Regions from separate parts of the Streptomyces inhibens genome, predicted to be linked through region 3. Evidence: riboswitches for the same ligand, from Rfam matches in the RefSeq annotation. Region 3 holds a riboswitch; each other region holds the start of a gene.
What was found. Region 3 has a riboswitch for cyclic di-AMP ahead of KI385_RS21445 (M23 family metallopeptidase). Riboswitches for the same ligand answer to the same signal wherever they lie in the genome.
Positions count from the first base shown of each region.

Region 1: another riboswitch for cyclic di-AMP. It lies ahead of KI385_RS27645 (C40 family peptidase); the one in region 3 lies ahead of KI385_RS21445 (M23 family metallopeptidase).
Region 2: another riboswitch for cyclic di-AMP. It lies ahead of KI385_RS32835 (M23 family metallopeptidase); the one in region 3 lies ahead of KI385_RS21445 (M23 family metallopeptidase).

Region 1 covers NZ_CP084681.1:6,059,579-6,062,848, reverse strand. Annotated here, with positions in the region: gene pcrA (DNA helicase PcrA) at 1-1,532, opposite strand, end outside; cyclic di-AMP (ydaO/yuaA leader) riboswitch at 1,838-2,007, shown strand; gene KI385_RS27645 (C40 family peptidase) at 2,015-3,169, shown strand.
Region 2 covers NZ_CP084681.1:7,267,181-7,270,450, reverse strand. Annotated here, with positions in the region: gene KI385_RS32835 (M23 family metallopeptidase) at 266-1,057, opposite strand; cyclic di-AMP (ydaO/yuaA leader) riboswitch at 1,070-1,226, opposite strand; gene KI385_RS32830 (M16 family metallopeptidase) at 1,437-2,819, opposite strand; gene KI385_RS32825 (M16 family metallopeptidase) at 2,858-3,270, opposite strand, start outside.
Region 3 covers NZ_CP084681.1:4,698,210-4,701,479, reverse strand. Annotated here, with positions in the region: gene KI385_RS21450 (DUF2332 domain-containing protein) at 1-1,055, opposite strand, end outside; cyclic di-AMP (ydaO/yuaA leader) riboswitch at 1,349-1,496, shown strand; gene KI385_RS21445 (M23 family metallopeptidase) at 1,508-2,623, shown strand; gene KI385_RS21440 (aldo/keto reductase) at 2,705-3,270, shown strand, end outside.

The sequences.
Region 1 (3,270 bases), 1.4 Mb from region 3:
GCCTGCGGGAAGGTGATCTTCTCGCGGGAGGAGAGGGCGTCGATCATCGCCTCGGCGCGCTCGCCGATCCCGCGCTTGGGGACGTTGAGGATCCGGCGCAGCGGGACGGTGTCCTCGGGGTTGGCGAGCACCCGCAGATACGCCAGGACGTCGCGGACCTCCTTGCGCTCGTAGAAGCGCACACCGCCGACGACCTTGTAGGGCAGCCCGACCCGGATGAAGATCTCTTCGAAGACACGGGACTGGGCGTTGGTGCGGTAGAAGACGGCGACATCGCCGGCCTTGGAGTCGCCGGCGTCCGTCAGCCGGTCGATCTCGTCGGCGACGAACTGCGCCTCGTCGTGCTCGGTGTCGGCGACATAGCCGGTGATCTTGGGGCCGGCGCCGGCGTCCGTCCAGAGGTTCTTGGGGCGGCGGTTCTCGTTGCGCTCGATGACGGCGTTGGCGGCGGACAGGATGGTCTGGCTGGAGCGGTAGTTCTGCTCCAGCAGGATCGTCGTGGCGTCCGGGTAGTCCTCCTCGAACTGGAGGATGTTGCGGATCGTGGCGCCGCGGAACGCGTAGATCGACTGGTCGGCGTCACCGACGACGCACAGCTCGGCGGCGGGCATCTCGGCCGTACCAGGGCCGACCAGCTCGCGGACGAGGGTGTACTGGGCGTGGTTGGTGTCCTGGTACTCGTCGACGAGGACGTGGCGGAAGCGGCGGCGGTAGTGCTCGGCGACATCCGGGAAGGCCTGGAGCAGATTGACCGTCGTCATGATGATGTCGTCGAAGTCCAGGGCGTTGGCCTCGCGCAGCCGCGCCTGGTACATCGCATACGCCTCGGCCAGAGTCTTCTCGAAACCGTCGGCCGCCGTCCCGGCGAAGGTCTCCTCGTCGATAAGCTCGTTCTTGAGGTTGGAGATCTTCGCGCTGAAGGACTTGGGCGGGAAGCGCTTGGGGTCCAGGTCCAGGTCGCGGCAGACCAGGGCCATCAGGCGCTTCGAATCGGCGGCGTCGTAGATCGAGAAGGAGGACGTGAAGCCCAGCTTCTTGGACTCGCGGCGCAGGATCCGTACGCAGGCGCTGTGGAAGGTGGAGACCCACATGGCGTTGGCACGCGGGCCGACCAGCTCCTCGACGCGCTCCTTCATCTCACCGGCGGCCTTGTTGGTGAAGGTGATCGCGAGGATCTGGCCGGGGTGGACATGGCGCTCGGCGAGCAGATGCGCGATGCGGTGGGTCAGCACCCGGGTCTTGCCGGAGCCGGCGCCGGCGACGATCAGCAGCGGGCTGCCCGTGTGCACCACGGCGGCCTTCTGCTCGTCGTTGAGCCCCTCCAGCAGCGCCGCCGCGTCGACGGGCGGGCGGGCGGCGCCGTCGCGGTAGTACGCCTCCCTGGGCACGGGCGCGTCGAACTTCCCGCCGAAGAGGTCGGCGGGGATCTCCTCCGGGGCCGGGCCGTGCTCGTCCTCGGGAGGTGGCGGGTGCTCCTCCTCGCCCTTGTGGCCGAGGTCCGCCAGGAAGCTGTCGTCAAAGAGGCTGCTCATCGCCCACCGAGTCTAGGCCGCCGCACCGACAGCGTGCTGCGGAGTGGGCGATAGTCGGCCTCGTGCGGGGCGGGCCGCGGCGCTGTGGCTGGTCAGGGGGCCGTCCGCGCGTCGGCCGGGGCGCGCACCCACCTACCCGAATCCGACATCTGCCACAAGGAGCCCCTCATCGCGTTCAGGTCACGAAAAGGTTTCGGGCATATCGAACATCAGCCTTCACAGGAGCCACACGAGTTGGCTAACGTCCTCGCTCAGGCAGCCCGCCTCCCCGCGGACGACCGCGTCCGCACGGGCCGCCCGCGCCGAGTCCGGCCCTGCCGCCAGGCACCCGGAGCCGGGGACCCACCAGCACCAATGGGGTGAATCGATCCGTACGACTGCGCCAGCAGACGTCCGGACCGTAGGGCAAGCCTTCCGTCAGCGACACCCGCCCGAACCCGACAGCTAACCCGGTAGGCGGTCCACGGAAGGAGTTGCCGGCCTTGGCGTCCCATCGCAAGCCGCGCACCAGCGTCCTCACCTCCCCCGGGAGTCGTCGTGCGGCGGCCGGGTTCACCACCGCCGCCCTCGCCTCGGTCACCCTGCTCTCGCAGTCCGCCGACGCGGCCCCCAGCGCGCCCAAGCCCACCATCGAAGAGGTCAAGCAGAAGGTCGACGGCCTCTACCGCCAGGCCGAGGTGGCCACCCAGAAGTACAACGCGGCCAAGGAGCACGCCGATCATCAGCGCGACACCGTGGACGGCCTGCTGAACGCCGCCGCCAAGCGCGCGGAGAAGATGAACGAATCCCGGCGCGAGCTGGGCATGTTCGCCTCGGCGCAGTACCGCACCGGCGGCATGAACCCGACGGCGCAGCTGATGCTCGCCAAGGACCCGCAGCAGTTCGTCGACCGCAACCACCTGATGGAGCGGCTGACCGGTCGGCAAAAGCAGGCGGTCACCGACTACCAGGAGCAGCAGGCGGCGGCCACCCGGCAGCGGGCCGAGGCGACCCGCAGCCTGGAGCAGCTGCAGACGTCGCAGGCCTCCCTGAAGGAGTCCAAGCGTGCCGTCCAGGACAAGCTGGCCGAGGCCCGGCAGCTGCTGTCCCGGCTGACCGCCCAGGAGAAGGCGCGGCTGGCGGAGCTGGAGCGCCAGAAGGAGGCGGCGGCCAAGCGCAAGGCCGAGGAGGAGGCGCGCCGGCAGCAGGAGCGGGAGCGTCAGCAGCAGCAGCAGGACGGCGGCGGCTCCACCGGCGGCCAGACCGGTGGTGGCTCGACGGACGGCGGCTCGACCGGCGACTCGTCCACCACCAAGGCCGAGAAGGCGCTCGCCTTCGCCCGCGCCCAGATCGGCAAGCCGTACGTCTGGGGCGCGACCGGCCCCACCTCCTACGACTGCTCGGGGCTGACGCAGGCGGCGTGGAAGGCGGCCGGGGTCGATCTGCCGCGCACGACCTGGGACCAGGTCAAGGTCGGCCAGCGGGTGGCGACCAGCGATCTCAAGCCCGGTGACCTGGTGTTCTTCTATGACGACATCAGCCACGTAGGCATGTACATAGGCGGCGGCAAGATGATCCACGCGCCGCACCCGGGTGCCAACGTCCGGGAGGAGTCGATCTACTACATGCCGATCTACGGGAGCGTCCGCCCGGCCTGAGCCCGGCCCCGCTCCCCCACAAGGCCACCCCCCACGGCCACCCCCCACACGCCACCGCGCGGCCGTCGCCTCCGGAGTCCGGAGCGCGATGCCCGCGCGGT
Region 2 (3,270 bases), 2.6 Mb from region 3:
GCGGACTCCTGTTATTCATGGTTATTTTTTGGCCAGTCGCAGGCCGTCATCGATGTATCCGGCGTGCATGGACCGCTCGCCGGATATACCGAAGCCCCGGCTGGGGGACCGGGGCTTCGGAAGACGGTGCGAGGCGGGGTGCCGGACAAGGCCGACACCGACGAGGCGGCGCCTCGGACACCGACGAGGCGGCGCCTCGGACACCGACGAGGCGGCGCCTCGGACAGTGACGAGGCGGTGCCTCAGGCGTCGGCGAGGCGGCGCCTCAGACGTTGACGCCGTGGGAGCGCAGATACGCGATCGGGTCGATGTCCGAGCCGTAGTCGGGGCCGGTGCGGGCCTCGAAGTGCAGGTGCGGGCCGGTGACGTTGCCGGTGGCGCCGGAGAGGCCGATCTGCTCGCCCGGGGCGACGGTCTGGCCGACCGAGACGCCGAGCGACGACAGGTGGCCGTACTGGGTGTACGTACCGTCGTGCATCTTGATCACGATGTTGTTGCCGTACGCGCCGCCCCAGCCGGCCTCGACGACAGTGCCCGCGCCCACGGCGTGGACGGAGGTGCCGGAGGCCGCGTGGAAGTCGATGCCGGTGTGGCTGCCCGAGGACCACAGGCCGCTGGAGGCCTTGTACGCGGTGGAGACGTAGGAGTCGGCGATGGGGACGACGAAGGCGTTGAGGCGCTTGCGCTCCGCGTCGCGGGCGGCGCGGACCTTGGCCTCGTGGGCGGCCTTGGCCTTCTTCCGGGCCTCCTCGGCGCGCCGCTCGGCCTCCTTCTTGGCGACGGCCTCGGCCTTCGCCTTGGCGGCGGCGACCTCGGCGGCGGCCTGCTGCGCGTCGGCCTGGGCCTCGATGCTGTTGGCGAGCTCGTCACCCAGCACGACGGCCTGCTGCAGACCGGTGTCGTGGGTGCGCGCCTCGTCCGTGGCGGCCAGCGCCGGCGAGGCCACGGAGGCGACAACGCCGCCGGCCGCGAGGGTGGCTATGCCGGCGATCTTGCGGGTCGTCCGAGCGGTGCGGCTCGCACGACGGTGCTTCCCGGTGGCACGGGTGAACGCCATGTGCTGGCTTGTCCTTTCCTTCCTTCTCGCCTACCGGGTTAGCTGACGGGTTCGGAGCAGGAAGGTCTCCTACGGGCTCCTCCGAAGAGGAGTCCGATTCACCCCAGGGGACATGTGGGTCCCCGGCTCCCCTGGCTCGCGCCGTACGGGGACTCGGCGATGACTGTTCGGTGCCACTGTTGTGGCGGACTTGTGACGAACAGCCGGACCGACGCTAATCGGGGCAACTTTCAATCGGCAAACAGAACCGCTTTTTTGTGCGGGATGCCACAAGAATCCGGCAACCAGCCGTGATAAACCGGACATACAGCGGCTCCCGCGGTGAACGAGCACCACGGGAGCCGCTTTGTCGATATGTGACCATCCGTCACATGACGGGCTAGCCGCTGACGACCGTCACCTCACCGATGCCCAGCGCCTTGACGGGCTCGGCGATCTGCGCCGCGTCACCCACCAGGACCGTGACCAGTCGGTCCACCGGGAAGGCGTTGACCGCCGCCGCGGTCGCCTCGACCGTGCCGGTCTCCGCGAGACGGACGTACAACTGCGCCTGGAAGTCGTCCGGGAGCTGCTGCTCCACCTGGTCGGCGAGAGTGCCCGCGACGGCCGCCGCGGTCTCGTACTTGAGCGGCGCGACCCCGACGAGGTTCTGCACGGCGACATCCCGCTCCTCGTCCGTCAGCCCCCCTGCCGCGAGGGTCCGCAGCACCTGCCACAGGTCCTCCAGCGCCGGGACGGTGGAGGCGGTGTCCACCGAGCCACTGATGGCGAGCAGCGAGGCGCCGGTGGCTCCCTCGGGAGACGTGGGGGCGGTGGAGCGCAGCACCTGGCCGAAGGCGCGCACCCCGTAGGTGTAGCCCTTCTCCTCACGCAGCACGCGGTCCAGCCGCGAGGTGAGGGTGCCGCCCAGGCAGTACGTGCCGAGGACCTGCGCGGGCCACACCCGGTCGTGCCGGTCTGCACCGATACGGCCGATGAGCAGCTGCGTCTGGACGGCACCGGGGCGGTCCACGATCACCACACGGCCGGTGTCGTCGGCGATGATCGGCGAGGCCTTCAGCGGCTCGGCGGTGGAGCCGCTCCAGGCGCCGAGGGTGTCGGCGAGCGCCGCGCCCAGGTCGATGCCGGTGAAGTCACCGACGATGACGGCGGTGGCCGTGGCGGGCCGTACATGGGCGTCGTAGAAGGCGCGGACGGCCGCGGCGTCGACGCGGGCGACGGTCTCCTCGGTGCCCTGACGGGGCCGCGACATGCGAGAGGTGGCCGGAAACAGTTCCTTGGACAGCGCCATCGCGGCACGCCGGGCCGGGTTGGCGAGCTCGTGCGGGATCTCGTCGAGGCGGTTGCGCACCAGCCGCTCGACCTCGCTGTCCGGGAACGCGGGGGCGCGCAGCGCGTCGGCGAGCAGGCCGAGCGCGCGGTGCAGCCGGGAGGCCGGCACCTCGAGGGAGACCCGTACGCCGGGGTGGTCGGCGTGTGCGTCCAGGGTGGCGCCGCAGCGTTCCAGCTCGGCGGCGAACTCCTCCGCGTCGTGCTTGTCGGTGCCCTCGGACAGGGCGCGCGCCATGATCGTGGCGACGCCGTCCAGGGCCTCGGGCTCGGCGTCCAGAGGGGCGACGAGATTGATCTCGACGGCGACGACCTGCTGGCCGGGGCGGTGGCTGGTCAGCAGGGTGAGCCCGTTGGGCAGTTGGCTGCGCTCGGGGGCCGGGAAGGCCCACGGCTTGGGCGCGCCGCCCTGGGGCTGCGGGTGGAAGTCCATGGTGCTCGCGGGGGAACCCGCGTGGGTGGTGGCGTCGCTCACTGGTCCGCCTCCCCTTCCTCGGTGTCGGCGGCGTCGGTCGGCTCGGTGGGCTCGTAGACGAGCACCGCGCGGTTGTCGGGGCGCAGCCGGGCCTTGGCGACCGCCTGCACCTCCTCGGGGGTGACGTCCAGGACCCGCTGGACGGCGGTCAGCGCGAGCTGCGGGTCGCCGAACAGGACGGCGAAGCGGCACAGTTCGTCGGCGCGGCCGCTGACCGTCGCCAGACGGTCCAGCCATTCGCGCTCCAACTGGGCCTGCGCCCGCTCCATCTCCTCCGGGGTCGGCCCCTCGGCGGCGAAGCGGGCCAGCTCCTCGTCGACCGCGCGCTCGATGTCGGGGACCTCCACCCCACCGGACGTCTTCACGTCCAGCCAGCCCAGCGAGGGCGCGCCGGCCAGCCGCAGCAGGC
Region 3 (3,270 bases):
GGCGCGGTGATCCACGGCAGGACGGAGTGGTGCTCGTTGGAGATCCAGTGCCCGCCGCCGGCCCGCCCCTCCAGCAGCGACCGTACGAGCTGTGCGAACTCCTCGCGGCGGGCGGGCGGGAGATAGGTCAGCACGGCGCTGTGGAAGATGACCAGCGTCGCCTCGGGCGGCGCCTCGGCGGCGAGCGCGGGCAGCTCGTCGATCAGATCGCCGCGCACGATCCGCGGCCGCGGCGCCGCCCGGACGGCCTCGACGGCCGCCGACAGCCGCGCCGCGCGCTCCTCGTCGCCCGGCCATACGAGCGCCCGCAGCCAGCGCAGATCGTCCGGTACGGCGACCGGGTCGAGCGGGTTGAGGTCGATACCGGCACGCCAGGCGATCTCGGGCAGCCGGTCGGGCAGCCGCTCGGCCGGCCACTCCGTACGGCACCCGAACACCACCGGGCTCCCCGGCGCCCCCACCTCGACCGCCCCGGCACCATGGGCGCCGCCCTCGTCCCCGTACCCCTGCTGATACCGGTACCGATAGCGGTCGGGGTGCAGACACAGCCCCGCCGACGCGCCGACCTCCAGCAGCGCCAGCGGCTGCGGCAGACGGGCGAGCAGCGGCAGCAGGGTGGCGCAGCGGGCCGGTTCGTTGGTCTGGGTGGCGCGCTGCATGATCACCGCGCGCACCTTGTCCCAGTGCCGGATCGTCCACTCGCGCCAGCGCCCGTAGGCCGCCGCGCCGTGCGGGCCCTGCTCCGCGTGCGGGCCGTCGAGATACCGGACGGCGGCGAGCAGGAGGTTCGGCTGCCGCTTGTCGCCGGCGGGCAGCGACCCCGACAGCAGATCGCAGAACTCCGGGTCCTGGCTGATCCGCGCGCTCAACTCCTCATGGGCGTCGGACCGCCCGCGCGCCTCCCGCCAGGAGAAGTCCCGGTACCGCTCCGCCACTCCCCGCGTACCGGCACCGCTGTCGATGCGCTCGTCGCTCGTGGTGTAGGGGGTGCGCGCGAGGTGTCCGGTGTTCGTGGCGCTCTCGGAGTGTCCGGCGTTCCCGACGTTGACGACCATGATCCGACGTTACTGCTCTCACGCTCCGTAACTGGGGGGCACCCCTCCGCATAACGACTGACGCACAATCAACGAGAGATCGTTTAGGAGTGCGCGGTCAACTCGCCCTGGTTTGCGACCTTGGCGGAGGAAAAAGTCCATGCCAAAGCTTGTGCGGAGCACATATGGATTCGCGGGAAGGCTTGGAAAACGGCTGCGATCTCTATTACTGTCCGATAACGCAGCGCGGTCGTCCCAGCCGTCGCAAGAGGCGGCACCGCGCGCCGACGCCGAATCCCGCACGCGCACTTCACGCACCTCCAGCGCTTCGAACTGCACCAAGGGAACCGGGGAACCACCTCCTTGGGGTGAATCGGACGCCCCCTCGCCAGAGGGCGCCCGTAGGAGACCTTCCTGCTCCGAACCCGTCAGCTAACCCGGTAGGCGAGAAGGAAGGAAAGGAGTGCGCCCCCGTGGCGTCCAACAGGCCTGCCCCCGAGGCTTCGTCCCCGTACGAGCTCGATGACCGAGGAGCCTTCCCGGGCCCCGGTGCGGACAACAACAGCGACGGGCCGTGGGAGGAATGGAATCCCGGCGAGGACTCGCTCCGCCCCGTCCGCGGTAAGCACCGGGTGGCCAGGCAGCGTGGCGGCGGACTCGCCCGCAGCGGCACGGTCCTGGGCGTCGGCGTCATCGCGGCGGTCGGCGCGGGCGGCATGGCCGCGGCCGAGAACCGCCCGCCGGTCCCGATCTCGATGCCCGACATCGGCGGCATGGCCGACGACATCTCCGACAAGCTGCCGGACGCCAAGTCCCTGCCCGGCATCGGCGACCTCATATCCGACTCGGACGCGAACGAGGGCGCCGACTCCGCCGCCTCGGCGAACGCCGCTTCCGCGGCCGACTCCCCGGGCCCGCTGAGCCGGACCACGCAGACGGGTACGGACGCCGGCGAGGCGCTGCGCAGCCGCATCCTCCAGCAGGCCGACGCACAGCAGGGCGCCGCCGAGCAGGAGGCCCGCGAGGCCGCCGAACAGGCCGCGATCCAGCAGGCCGCGAAAGAGGCGGCCACCCAGCAGAAGGCGGCCGAGAAGGCCGCGGCCGCCAAGGAGGCGGCAGAGCTGGAGGCCAAGCGCAAGGCGGAGGAAGCGGCCCGTCAGAAGGCGGAGGCGGAACGCCTGGCCAAACTCGCCAAGAGCTTCATCGCCCCGGTCTCCTCCTACACCCTCACCGCCAGCTTCGGCCAGGCCGGCGACCGCTGGGCCGCGGACCACACCGGGCAGGACTTCGCCGCCCCAACGGGCACTCCCGTCAAGGCAGTTCACTCCGGCACCATCACCCAGGCCGGCTGGGCGGGCTCGTACGGCTACCGCATCGTCCTCACCCTCGACGACGGCACCGAGCTCTGGTTCTGCCATCTGTCCTCGATGGTGAAGACCTCCGGCAAGGTCGACACCGGCGATGTCATCGGCCGCGTAGGTGCCACCGGCAACGTCACCGGCCCCCACCTCCACCTGGAGGTACGCCCGGGCGCCGGTGACCCGATAGACCCGATGCCGTGGCTGCGCGACCACGGCGTCAACGTCTGACGCATCCGACACCGGTTGCCGTTGGGTTGCTGATGGAGGGGAGGGGGAATATCCCCCCTCTCCTCAACGCTGCAACCACGTATGACCGCGACACCGCACACCCCCCATGCCCCCAAGGCCCTCGGCTCGCTCTCCGTCTCGCCCCTCTCCCTCGGCGGCAACGTCTTCGGCTGGACCGCCGACGAGAACGAGTCCTTCGCCGTCCTCGACGCGTATGTGGCGGGCGGTGGCAACTTCATCGACACCGCGGACGTCTACTCCGCCTGGGTGCCGGGCAACAAGGGCGGCGAATCCGAAACCGTCATCGGCAACTGGCTGGCCTCCCGCGGCAATCGCTCCGATGTCGTCATCGCTACCAAGGTCGGCGCGCACCCCGACTACAAAGGGCTGTCCGCCGGCACGATCAAGGCCGCGGTCGACGAGTCCCTCACCCGTCTCCGCACCGACTACATCGACCTCTACTACACCCACTACGACGACGAATCGGTCGAGGTCTCGGAGTTCCTCACCGCCCTCAACGACCTCGTCCAGGCCGGCAAGGTCCGTGAGATCGCGGCCTCCAACATCTCCGCGAAGCGCCTGGAGGAGTCCCTGGCCTTCTCCGCCCGCGAGGGCCTGGCCCGCTACGTCGCCCTCCAGCCGCACTA